3 linked regions of the Tolumonas auensis DSM 9187 genome follow. The protein of the gene in region 2 interacts with the protein of the main gene of each other region in a pairwise test. Links are inferred from orthologs where the notes say so. Each region holds a gene or a part of one and is shown on either strand. Other genes may lie near its edges.

Evidence for each region.
Region 1: the proteins of ptsN (region 2) and kdpD interact in binary tests that used the Escherichia coli proteins (3 or more experiments, as listed by UniProt). The link is inferred for Tolumonas auensis DSM 9187 from one-to-one orthologs.
Region 3: the proteins of ptsN (region 2) and trkA interact in binary tests that used the Escherichia coli proteins (3 or more experiments, as listed by UniProt). The link is inferred for Tolumonas auensis DSM 9187 from one-to-one orthologs.

The regions. Positions count from the first base shown.
Region 1 is NC_012691.1:1,305,737-1,309,205, forward strand. What follows is about bases 76-3,369. They hold kdpD (two-component system sensor histidine kinase KdpD), read left to right. Parts: upstream 76-475; coding sequence 476-3,169; downstream 3,170-3,369. Other genes in these bases: kdpC (potassium-transporting ATPase subunit KdpC), read left to right, coding at 76-489; kdpE (two-component system response regulator KdpE), read left to right, coding at 3,162-3,369. In the rest of the region: more of kdpC, read left to right, coding at 1-75; more of kdpE, read left to right, coding at 3,370-3,469. UniProt on the Escherichia coli protein: Member of the two-component regulatory system KdpD/KdpE involved in the regulation of the kdp operon. KdpD may function as a membrane-associated protein kinase that phosphorylates KdpE in response to environmental signals.
Region 2 is NC_012691.1:3,221,932-3,224,898, forward strand. The notes cover bases 131-2,922. They hold ptsN (PTS IIA-like nitrogen regulatory protein PtsN), read left to right. Parts: upstream 131-1,199; coding sequence 1,200-1,646; downstream 1,647-2,922. Other genes in these bases: TOLA_RS15070 (RNA polymerase factor sigma-54), read left to right, coding at 131-888; hpf (ribosome hibernation promoting factor), read left to right, coding at 910-1,197; rapZ (RNase adapter RapZ), read left to right, coding at 1,653-2,519; TOLA_RS15090 (HPr family phosphocarrier protein), read left to right, coding at 2,506-2,781; TOLA_RS15095 (LysR substrate-binding domain-containing protein), read right to left, coding at 2,792-2,922. Outside these bases: more of TOLA_RS15070, read left to right, coding at 1-130; more of TOLA_RS15095, read right to left, coding at 2,923-2,967. UniProt on the Escherichia coli protein: Seems to have a role in regulating nitrogen assimilation.
Region 3 is NC_012691.1:157,411-160,584, forward strand. What follows is about bases 101-3,099. They hold trkA (Trk system potassium transporter TrkA), read right to left. Parts: upstream 2,289-3,099; coding sequence 912-2,288; downstream 101-911. Other genes in these bases: TOLA_RS00770 (TrkH family potassium uptake protein), read right to left, coding at 101-906; rsmB (16S rRNA (cytosine(967)-C(5))-methyltransferase RsmB), read right to left, coding at 2,285-3,099. Also shown: more of TOLA_RS00770, read right to left, coding at 1-100; more of rsmB, read right to left, coding at 3,100-3,174. UniProt on the Escherichia coli protein: Part of the constitutive potassium transport systems TrkG and TrkH. May regulate the transport activity of TrkG and TrkH systems. Binds to NAD(+) and NADH.

The DNA.
Region 1 (3,469 bases), 1.9 Mb from region 2 along the record:
GTTGCTCAGGTCATTTTTCCTGAACAGGCCAATGGCTCATTGTTATATCGTGATGACAAGCCGGTTGCGTCGGCGATGCTGGCACAAAACCTGACCGATCCGCGCTATTTCTGGCCACGTCCGTCGGCAGGTGATTTTGATGGTATGGCCTCTGGGGGCAGTAATTATGGTCAGAGCAGCCCCGATTTAATGCAGCAATGGCAGTCACGTATTGCGCAATGGCAGCAATCGACCGATCAGAAGAAACCTATTCCGGTTGAACTGATACAGGCTTCTGCGAGTGGTTTAGATCCCCACATCAGTCTGGCCGCGGCTTACTATCAATTGAGCCGGGTGGCACAAAGCCGGGGGCTGACAGAAGATCAGGTCAAACGGGTATTAGCACAATATGTTGATCGCTCTGGCTGGTTCACCGGTGTGCCGATGGTGAATGTGATGATTTTAAACTTAGCTTTAGATCAACAGGGTGTTTCACATGCCGCTCGATAATGATGATCAACGTCCTGATCCCGATGAGTTGCTGGCAGAAGTACGGTCACCTCGCGGACGCCTGAAAATATTTTTTGGTGCTTGTGCTGGCGTAGGGAAAACCTACGCCATGTTACAGGAGGCTAAACGATTACGCGCAGAAGGCTTGGACGTGTTAGTCGGCGTGGTTGAAACACATGGCAGAAGTGAAACGGCGGCTTTGCTTGAAGGGTTAACGCCACTTCCGTTAAAGCAGGTTCATTATCGCAAACATACGTTTCATGAGTTTGATATTGATGGCGCCCTGTCACGGGCGCCCGCGCTGGTTTTGGTCGATGAACTGGCTCATTCCAATATGCCAGGTTCCCGGCATCCCAAACGCTGGCAAGACGTAGAAGAATTGCTGGCGGCAGGTATTGATGTGCTGACGACCCTGAACGTCCAGCATCTGGAAAGTCTGAATGACATAGTAGGCAGTATTACCGGGATCCGAGTCAGGGAAACGGTGCCTGATCGGTTATATGAAGAAGCCGATGAAATTGTATTGGTGGATCTACCACCAGATGATCTGCGCCGCCGTCTTGATGAAGGTAAAGTGTATTTACCTCAGCAGGCTGAACGAGCTATCGAACATTTTTTCCGTAAAGAAAATTTGATTGCGCTGCGTGAATTAGCATTACGTTGTACCGCTGATCGGGTTGATGATCAGATGCAAGCTTACCGCCACAGTGGCGAACCCGTTTGGCACACCAGAGATGCGATTCTGGTTTGTATTGGCCCTGGGAGTGGCAATGAAAAACTGGTTAGAGTGGCAGCGCGCCTTGCGTCTCGTTTGGGGTGTGTATGGCATGCAGTCTACGTTGAAACGCCTCGTTTACATCGACTGCCAGAACAGGAACGCAGAAGTATATTATCGACTTTGCATTTTGCTCAGGAACTCGGCGCAGAAACCTCAACCTTACCTGCACAAGATGAGGCTGATGCCATTCTTTATTACGCCAGAGAACATAATCTTGGCAAAATTCTAATCGGTCGCCATCAGAAAAAACCTTGGTATCGGTGGGGACAGAGTCGTTTCGCCCATCGCTTAGGAACTAAAGGTCCTGATCTCGATTTATTAATTGTATCGCTTACAGATACTGAACATGCCGCTTCGACTCTGCTACCCGCAGATATCCGCCATAAAGATGAGAAATGGCAACGTGAGGCAACAGGCATTGGCGCTGCATTACTGAGTTGTATCGTTATTACATTTCTTTCAACCATTCTCGTCAGTTATTTAGCACCGCTAAATATAGTCATGCTGTATTTACTTGGCGTGGTCTTTGTTGCGCTCCAGTATGGACGAATGAGTGCGAGTATTGCTGCTATTCTTAATGTAGCCAGCTTTGACTTCTTCTTTATCGCCCCTCATTTTTCCTTCGCTGTCAGCGATGTTCAGTATTTACTTACTTTTGCTGTGATGCTGCTAGTTGGATTATTGATCGGCCAACTTACCGCCTGGGCCCGGTATCAGGCTAGAGTTGCCCGTTACCGGGAAGAACGAGCTAGGCATTTATTTGAAATGGCAAAAGAATTGAGTTCTGCGTTAACAGCAGAAGACATAGCCCACATTTCAGCGCATTTTTTAAACCGCAGTTTTCGGGCTAATTCGATGCTATTGCTCCCTGACGATCAAAAAATTCTTCATTGTGTTGGGAAAAAACCGTTACAAGTTGATCACGCTATTGCCCAATGGTGTTTCGACCATAATGCCCATGCAGGTATGGGTACGGATACATTACCAGCGGCTGCTCAACGGTATGTTCCTTTAATCACACCATTACAAACGTTAGGTGTATTGATGTTAGAACCAGCCAATTTAAGGCTGCTCATGATCCCGGAACAACAAAGACTGCTTGATACTTATGCCTTATTAATTTCAGTGGCTTTAGAGCGTCTTAAATTCGCTCGTGTTGCTGAAACTGCAAAATTACAAAGTGAAACAGAGAGACTGCGGAATGCTTTACTGGCCGCTTTATCGCATGATTTACGAACGCCACTAACAGTGTTATTCGCTCAGGCGGAGATACTAATGCAATCCTTGGCACTTGAACAGTCACCTCATATTCAACAAGCCAATGCAATAAGAACTCAAGTCTTAGGAACGACCAGATTAGTAAATAATCTACTTGATATGGCACGACTTGAATCTGAAGGAGTACATCTTCGGAAAGAATGGCAATCGTTGCAGGAAATAGCCGGAAGTGCTCTGGCAACGCTGAATATCCCTCTGACTGGACATCCTTTAAACATCAATATTCCTCCTGATTTACCTTTGTTGCATTGCGATGGTGTATTGATTGAGCGCGTATTGGTCAATCTTTTAGAAAATGGCTGCAAATATGCGGGTGACGGAATAACAATAGGAATTGATGTAACTGAATCCAAAGATTTCCTTCAAGTTACTGTGTGGAATTTAGGACCGGAGTTGCCCGTAGGAAAAGAGAAATTAATCTTTGAAAAATTTGCACGAGGAGAAAAGGAATCCAGTATTCCCGGCATCGGGTTAGGGCTTGCTATTTGCCGGGCTATAGTTGAAACGCACGGAGGAAAAATCTGGGCTGAAAATCGTGTTGGCGGTGGTGTTAACTTCCACTTTACATTACCACTACAGCCTTTACCCGAATTAGAACCTGAGCTGGTGAACAATAATGAATGATTATACGGCCAATATTTTAATCATTGAAGATGAGCAGCAAATTCGTCGATATCTTGGTGCGGCGTTATTGTCGGATGGGTTCAAAGTATTTGAGGCTGATACATTGCAACGAGGACTGATAGAGGCTGCAACACGAAAACCAGATCTCGTTATTCTGGATTTAGGATTGCCTGATGGTGATGGTAATCAATTTATTGAAGAAATCCGGCAGTGGAGCCAAATTCCTATTATTATTCTTTCAGCCCGTAGTGATGAACGCGATAAAGTTAAAGCATTAAATAATGGCGCAGATGATTATCT
Region 2 (2,967 bases):
CAGCATTTTGATCCGGTTGGTGTTGCCGCACGCTCGGTACAGGAATGCCTGCTGATCCAGCTGAATCAGTTTACTGCCGATACCCCCTGGCTCAATGAAGCACGTCTGGCGATTAAAGATCACATGGATCTGCTGGGCTCCCGTGATTACCGCAATCTGGCGCGTAAACTGCAGTTGAAAGAAGGTGACCTGAAAGAAATCCTACAACTGATCCAGACGCTGGAGCCGCGCCCGGGCAGCAGAATTATACCCAGCGAATCCTCGTATGTGATCCCGGATGTGGCCGTCCTGAAAAAAAGCAACCGCTGGGTCGTCGAACTGAACCCCGATGCGATGCCAAAAGTCCGGATCAATGAAACCTATGCTTCAATGGCCCGTCACGCCCGTAACAGCAGTGACAGCCAGTTTATTCGTTCTCATCTGCAAGAAGCCAAATGGTTTATCAAGAGCTTAGAAAGCCGTAACGAAACCCTGCTTAAGGTTGCTAACTGCATCGTGCAACAACAACAGGACTTTTTTGAGTACGGCGAAGAAGCGATGAAACCGATGGTTTTGAACGATGTGGCCGAAGAAGTAGAGATGCATGAGTCGACAATTTCGCGAGTTACTACACAAAAATACATGCATACGCCTCGTGGCATCTTTGAACTGAAGTATTTTTTCTCCAGTCATGTTAATACTGATAGCGGCGGAGAGTGTTCTTCGACTGCAATCAGAGCCTTAATAAAAAAACTGGTCGCGGCGGAAAACCCGGCCAAACCTTTGAGCGACAGCAAGATCGCAGACTTGCTGACGGAACAAGGCATAATGGTGGCAAGAAGAACCATCGCAAAATACCGCGAATCGTTGTCTATTCCACCATCAAGCCAACGCAAACGCCTGCTGTAGGCCAACAATAAGGAAGACGTTATGCAAATCAACCTGTCAGGTCACCATATCGAGTTAACTGATGCATTGCGTGATTATGTCACCAGTAAATTTGCCCGTTTAGAACGTCACTTTGAGCACATTAATAACGTTCAAGTGATCTTAACTGTAGAAAAACTGAAACAAATTGCAGAAGCAAAACTGAACGTCAACGGCGGTGAAATTTTCGCTAATGCCCAAGATGATAGTATGTACGCTGCCATTGATGCACTGATGGATAAACTGGATCGCCAGATCATCAAATACAAAGAAAAATTAGCCAGCAAGTAATCATGTTAATTTCTGAAATCTTGTCTGCGGACTGCACCAAAAGTGCAGTCCCTTGCAGCAGCAAAAAGCGCGTGCTGGAAATTATCAGCGAATTAGCCGCCCCCCGACTGGGACTTGATGAACAAAAGATATTTGACAGTCTGCAGGCCCGGGAAAAAATGGGCACTACAGGCATAGGCAGTGCCATTGCCATTCCTCATGGTCGTATTCCTGATGGCTATCCGGTCACAGGTATACTGCTGACACTGGAGCAACCGATACCGTTTGATGCAATTGATAATCAACCGGTGGATCTGCTGTTTGCCATGCTGGTACCGGAAAGTGAATGTAAAACCCACCTGAAAACACTGGCACTGGTGGCCGAAAAATTTAATGATAAGAACTTCTGTCGTCAGTTGCGTCTGGCTGAATCGGATGAAGCTCTGTATCAACAAATGATCAATGGATGATTACCGATGAAACTCATCGTCGTGAGTGGTCGCTCTGGTTCCGGAAAAACCGTTGCATTACGGGTTCTGGAAGATCTGGGTTATTACTGTGTGGACAATCTGCCTGTATCCCTGCTGTTTCAGCTGGTCGCAGAATTACGCGGTAAATATGATCAGATCGCGGTGAGTATTGATGTCAGAAACCTGCCAGCTACAGCGGAAGATCTGGTTTCAATTCTGGATGAAATCAGACAGCATCAGGATCTGCAATTTTCCAGTTTCTTCTTTGATGCCGACAATGCGACTTTGCTGAAACGCTATGGTGAAAGCCGCCGCCTGCATCCGCTATCGCGACAACAATTCACACTGGCCCAGGCGATCCGGCAGGAAACTGACCTGCTCTCCCCGCTCTCCTCCAGTGCCGACTTACGCATTGATACCAGTCATATCAGTATCCATGAACTCAGTGAACAGATCCGGGAACGGGTACTGGGCAAAAAAGAGCATGAGCTGGTGATGGTATTTGAATCTTTCGGCTTCAAACACGGTATCGCAAAAGATGCTGACTTTGTGTTTGATGCCCGCTTTCTGCCTAATCCACACTGGATCGCTGAACTCAAACCGCTGACGGGTCTGGATGAGCCGGTACAACGTTACCTGCAGTCACAACCCGATGTCGTCAAATACATCAATCAGCTGATCAGTCTGCTGGAGACCTGGTTACCGCAACTGGAACGGAATAACCGCAGCTATGTGACTGTGGCTATCGGCTGCACCGGTGGTCAGCACCGCTCGGTATTTATTGCTGAGCAACTGGCGAATCATTTCCTGGTGCTGGGGAAAAATGTCCAGCGTCGCCACCGCACACTGGAGAAATTACATGCCCCGGGTTGAGAATCAGGTCGCGGTCATCAACAAGCTGGGATTGCATGCCCGGGCAGCAATCAAACTGGTGCAACTGGTTGCGAATTTTCAGGCAAAAATCACTCTGTGTAATGGTGAAAAACAAGCCAGTGCAGACAGTGTCGTTGGCCTGTTAATGCTGGAGGCTGCACAAGGCGAAACGATCCGCGTTATCTGCGATGGCCCGGAAGCCATTGAAGTCATGGACGCAGTGCTTCACCTGTTTGAAGCCCGTTTTGATGAGAACGAATAGCCCGCAACGTTCATTTTGCTTCTGCAGGATGCCGGGTCAGCGCTTTAATTAATGTTCTGATCGCCGGTTGTTGCCGCTCCCCGACCCTGACTGCCGCATGTAAACGCCGCCACAAACCATCACCCAGCGCTTTCGAAATGATTAATTGCTGTTGTTCAAATTCCCGGCAAACCCAATCCGGTAACA
Region 3 (3,174 bases), 3.1 Mb from region 2 along the record:
TGTAATCCGTAATGCATCTTCAAAACTGAAAACGTCAGAGTGCCAGAGCCAAATACTCATTATCAGACTTGCGGTGATGACCAGCCAGAAAAAACCCCGCACCTGGGCGTCACGAAAGATTAATCCCTCACGACGCCGGAGACTTTGCACATAAAGTATAAACGGCAGGCCGCCGAGAAACATGAAGCCACTTGCTATCCATTGTGCTTGTGGGGAAAACGCACTCATTGAAGCATCCCGGGTAGAAAAACCCCCGGTGCTTAATGTTGTCATGGCATGATTAATCGCATCAAACAATGACATTCCGCTAAACCAATAGCCAAGGCAACAAATGAGACTCAGCATCAGGTAGACGATCAGAATGTTGCGGGCAACATTGGACATACGAGGTGAATCTTTCTCTGATCTATCAGACGATTCCATCTGGAAAAGTTTCATGCCACCGACATTCAGATAGGGTAAGACGGCCACAGCTAAAACGATAAAACCAATACCGCCTAACCATTGCAGCAAAGATCGCCACAGCAGAATCGCCGGTGGCATTTTGTCCAGCCCCTGCATTACGGTTGAGCCTGTGGTTGTCAAACCTGACATGGCTTCAAAATAGGCATCAGTAAAACTCAGTTTGCTGAGGAATATGAAGGGTAATGTCGCGAAAGCACAAGAGACCAGCCAGATGAGACTGGTCATGACGAACATATCCCTGACACTCAGACGAAAAGCCTGCTGATAGCCAAGTCTGATGAACAGCAACGAAACAATATGCGTTAATACCGCAGCAGCCAAAAACTCCGCCGTGCCTGCCGTACCACTGAAAAAAGCCATCAATAATGGCAGCCACATAAACAATGCCAGTTTTGACAGCGTCAGACCAATGACGAAAGTGATGGATTTAAAATTAATCATACGACCTACAAGAAGAACGGGCTTGGCTGAAATAGACGTTCAACCTCGGGAATATGTTTTTTATCGACTAAAAACATTACCACGTGGTCATCCTGTTGGATAACAGTAGAGTCATGCGCTATCAAAACATCATCTCCCCGGACTATGGCGCCGATAGTGGCTCCCGGTGGCAACTTCAGTTCACCAATCGAACGTCCGACTACTTTAGAGGTATGTTCGTCACCATGCGCAATGGCCTCAATCGCTTCAGCAACTCCGCGCCGTAGCGAATATACGTTGGCAATATCGGCCCGGCGAACGTGAGTCAGCAATGCCGAGATAGTAGCTTGTTGCGGAGAGACAGCAATATCAATCGTGCCACCCTGAACCAGATCGACGTAAGCACTGCGCTGGATCAGCACAATGGCTTTACGGGCACCCAGTTTTTTCGCCAGCATGGCTGACATGATATTGGCTTCATCATCATTGGTGACGGCAATAAAGACATCGATTTGTTCGATGTGTTCTTCCAGTAACAGTTCCTGATCTGCAGAGTCGCCACAGAAGACGATGGTTTCCTCCAGCATCTCGGATAATACTTCAGCGCGTTCTGCATTCCGTTCGATCAGTTTTACGCTGTAGCGGCCTTCCAGTTGACGGGCAAGACCGGCACCGACATTACCGCCGCCGACAATCATGATCCGGCGGTAAGGGCTTTCCAGTCGTTGTAACTCAGACATAACAGCACGGATATGACCAGAAGCCGCCACAAAGAACACTTCATCATCGGCCTCAATGATGGTGGTACCCTGCGGACGGATCGAGCGGCCCTGGCGGAAAATGGCCGCCACACGCGTATCTATGTTGGGCATATGCTCTTTCAGTGTGGCCAGTGCATTGCCGACTAATGGCCCGCCATAATAAGCTTTGACTGCCACCAGTCCCAGACGCCCGCCGGCAAAATCAGCGACCTGCAGGGCTCCCGGGTACTCAATTAATCGGCGCATATACTCAATGACTAACTGTTCCGGTGAGATCAGATGATCAATATGGAAAACCTCGCCTTTAAACAGGGTTTCCCGGGCGGACAAATAAGCATGAGAGCGAATGCGGGCTACTTTATTCGGCACATTAAACAGCGAATAGGCTATTTGACAGGCGACCATGTTGCATTCATCGCTGCTGGTTACTGCAACCAGCATATCAGCATCATCAGCACCGGCTTCCCGTAATACACTCGGATATGAACCGGGACCGCAGATCACTCGCAGATCATATTTATCCTGTAACTCGCGTAATCGCACCGCATCGGTATCGACCAGTGTGATTTCGTTGTTTTCCCCAACCAGGTTTTCTGCCAGTGTGCCACCAACCTGCCCGGCGCCGACAATAATGATCTTCATACCGTCACCTGTTTAGTCAATTTGGCGTAGAAGAAGCCATCCATATGCTGTTCTCCGGGATGAATCTGCCAGCCAGGCTGTAGTGCTGTATCTTTTTCATTCAGTGGAACATGAATCGCATCAGCGGTTCTCTCCAGGAAAGACTTAATCTGTGAGCTATTCTCGTCAGATAAGATTGAACAGGTTGCATACAGCAATGTGCCACCTGGTTTTAATTGTTGCCACATGGCATTCAAAATGTCGTGCTGTAAATGAGCCAACTCTGCAATATCTTCCGGCCGGCGTAACCATTTAATATCCGGATGCCGTCGGATCACGCCGGTAGCAGAGCAGGGTGCATCTAATAATATGCGATCAAATTGCGGACCTTGCCACCACTGCTCAGGATGACTGGCATCGCCATTGATCAGCGTAGCCTCTAATTGGATGCGTTGTAAATTTTCTGCAACCCTTGACAGTCGGTTAGCATCACTGTCTACCGCAACTAATTGTTTGAGTGCAGGCTGTCTTTCCAGTATATGCGCAGTTTTTCCGCCCGGTGCGGCGCACGCATCCAGAATCAATTCGTTTGGCTGTGGATCCAGTAACCAGGCCGCATGCTGCGCCGCTGCGTCCTGCACTGAACAGGCGCCATCAGCAAAACCGGGTAATTTGCTAACGTCACAGGCTTTTTCCAGCAACAAAGCAGATTCACAACTGGCATGAGGCGTGCTTTGAATCTCCACTGCTGCCAGCTGTCGCTGATATTCGTCCCGTGACTGTTTACTCAGATTGACGCGTAACCACATCGGAGGATATTCATTTCCTGCCTGCAAGACCGATACATAACCATATTGGCAGGATTGTTTGATCTTTTTCAGTAACCAGCGGGGATAGCTGAATCGGG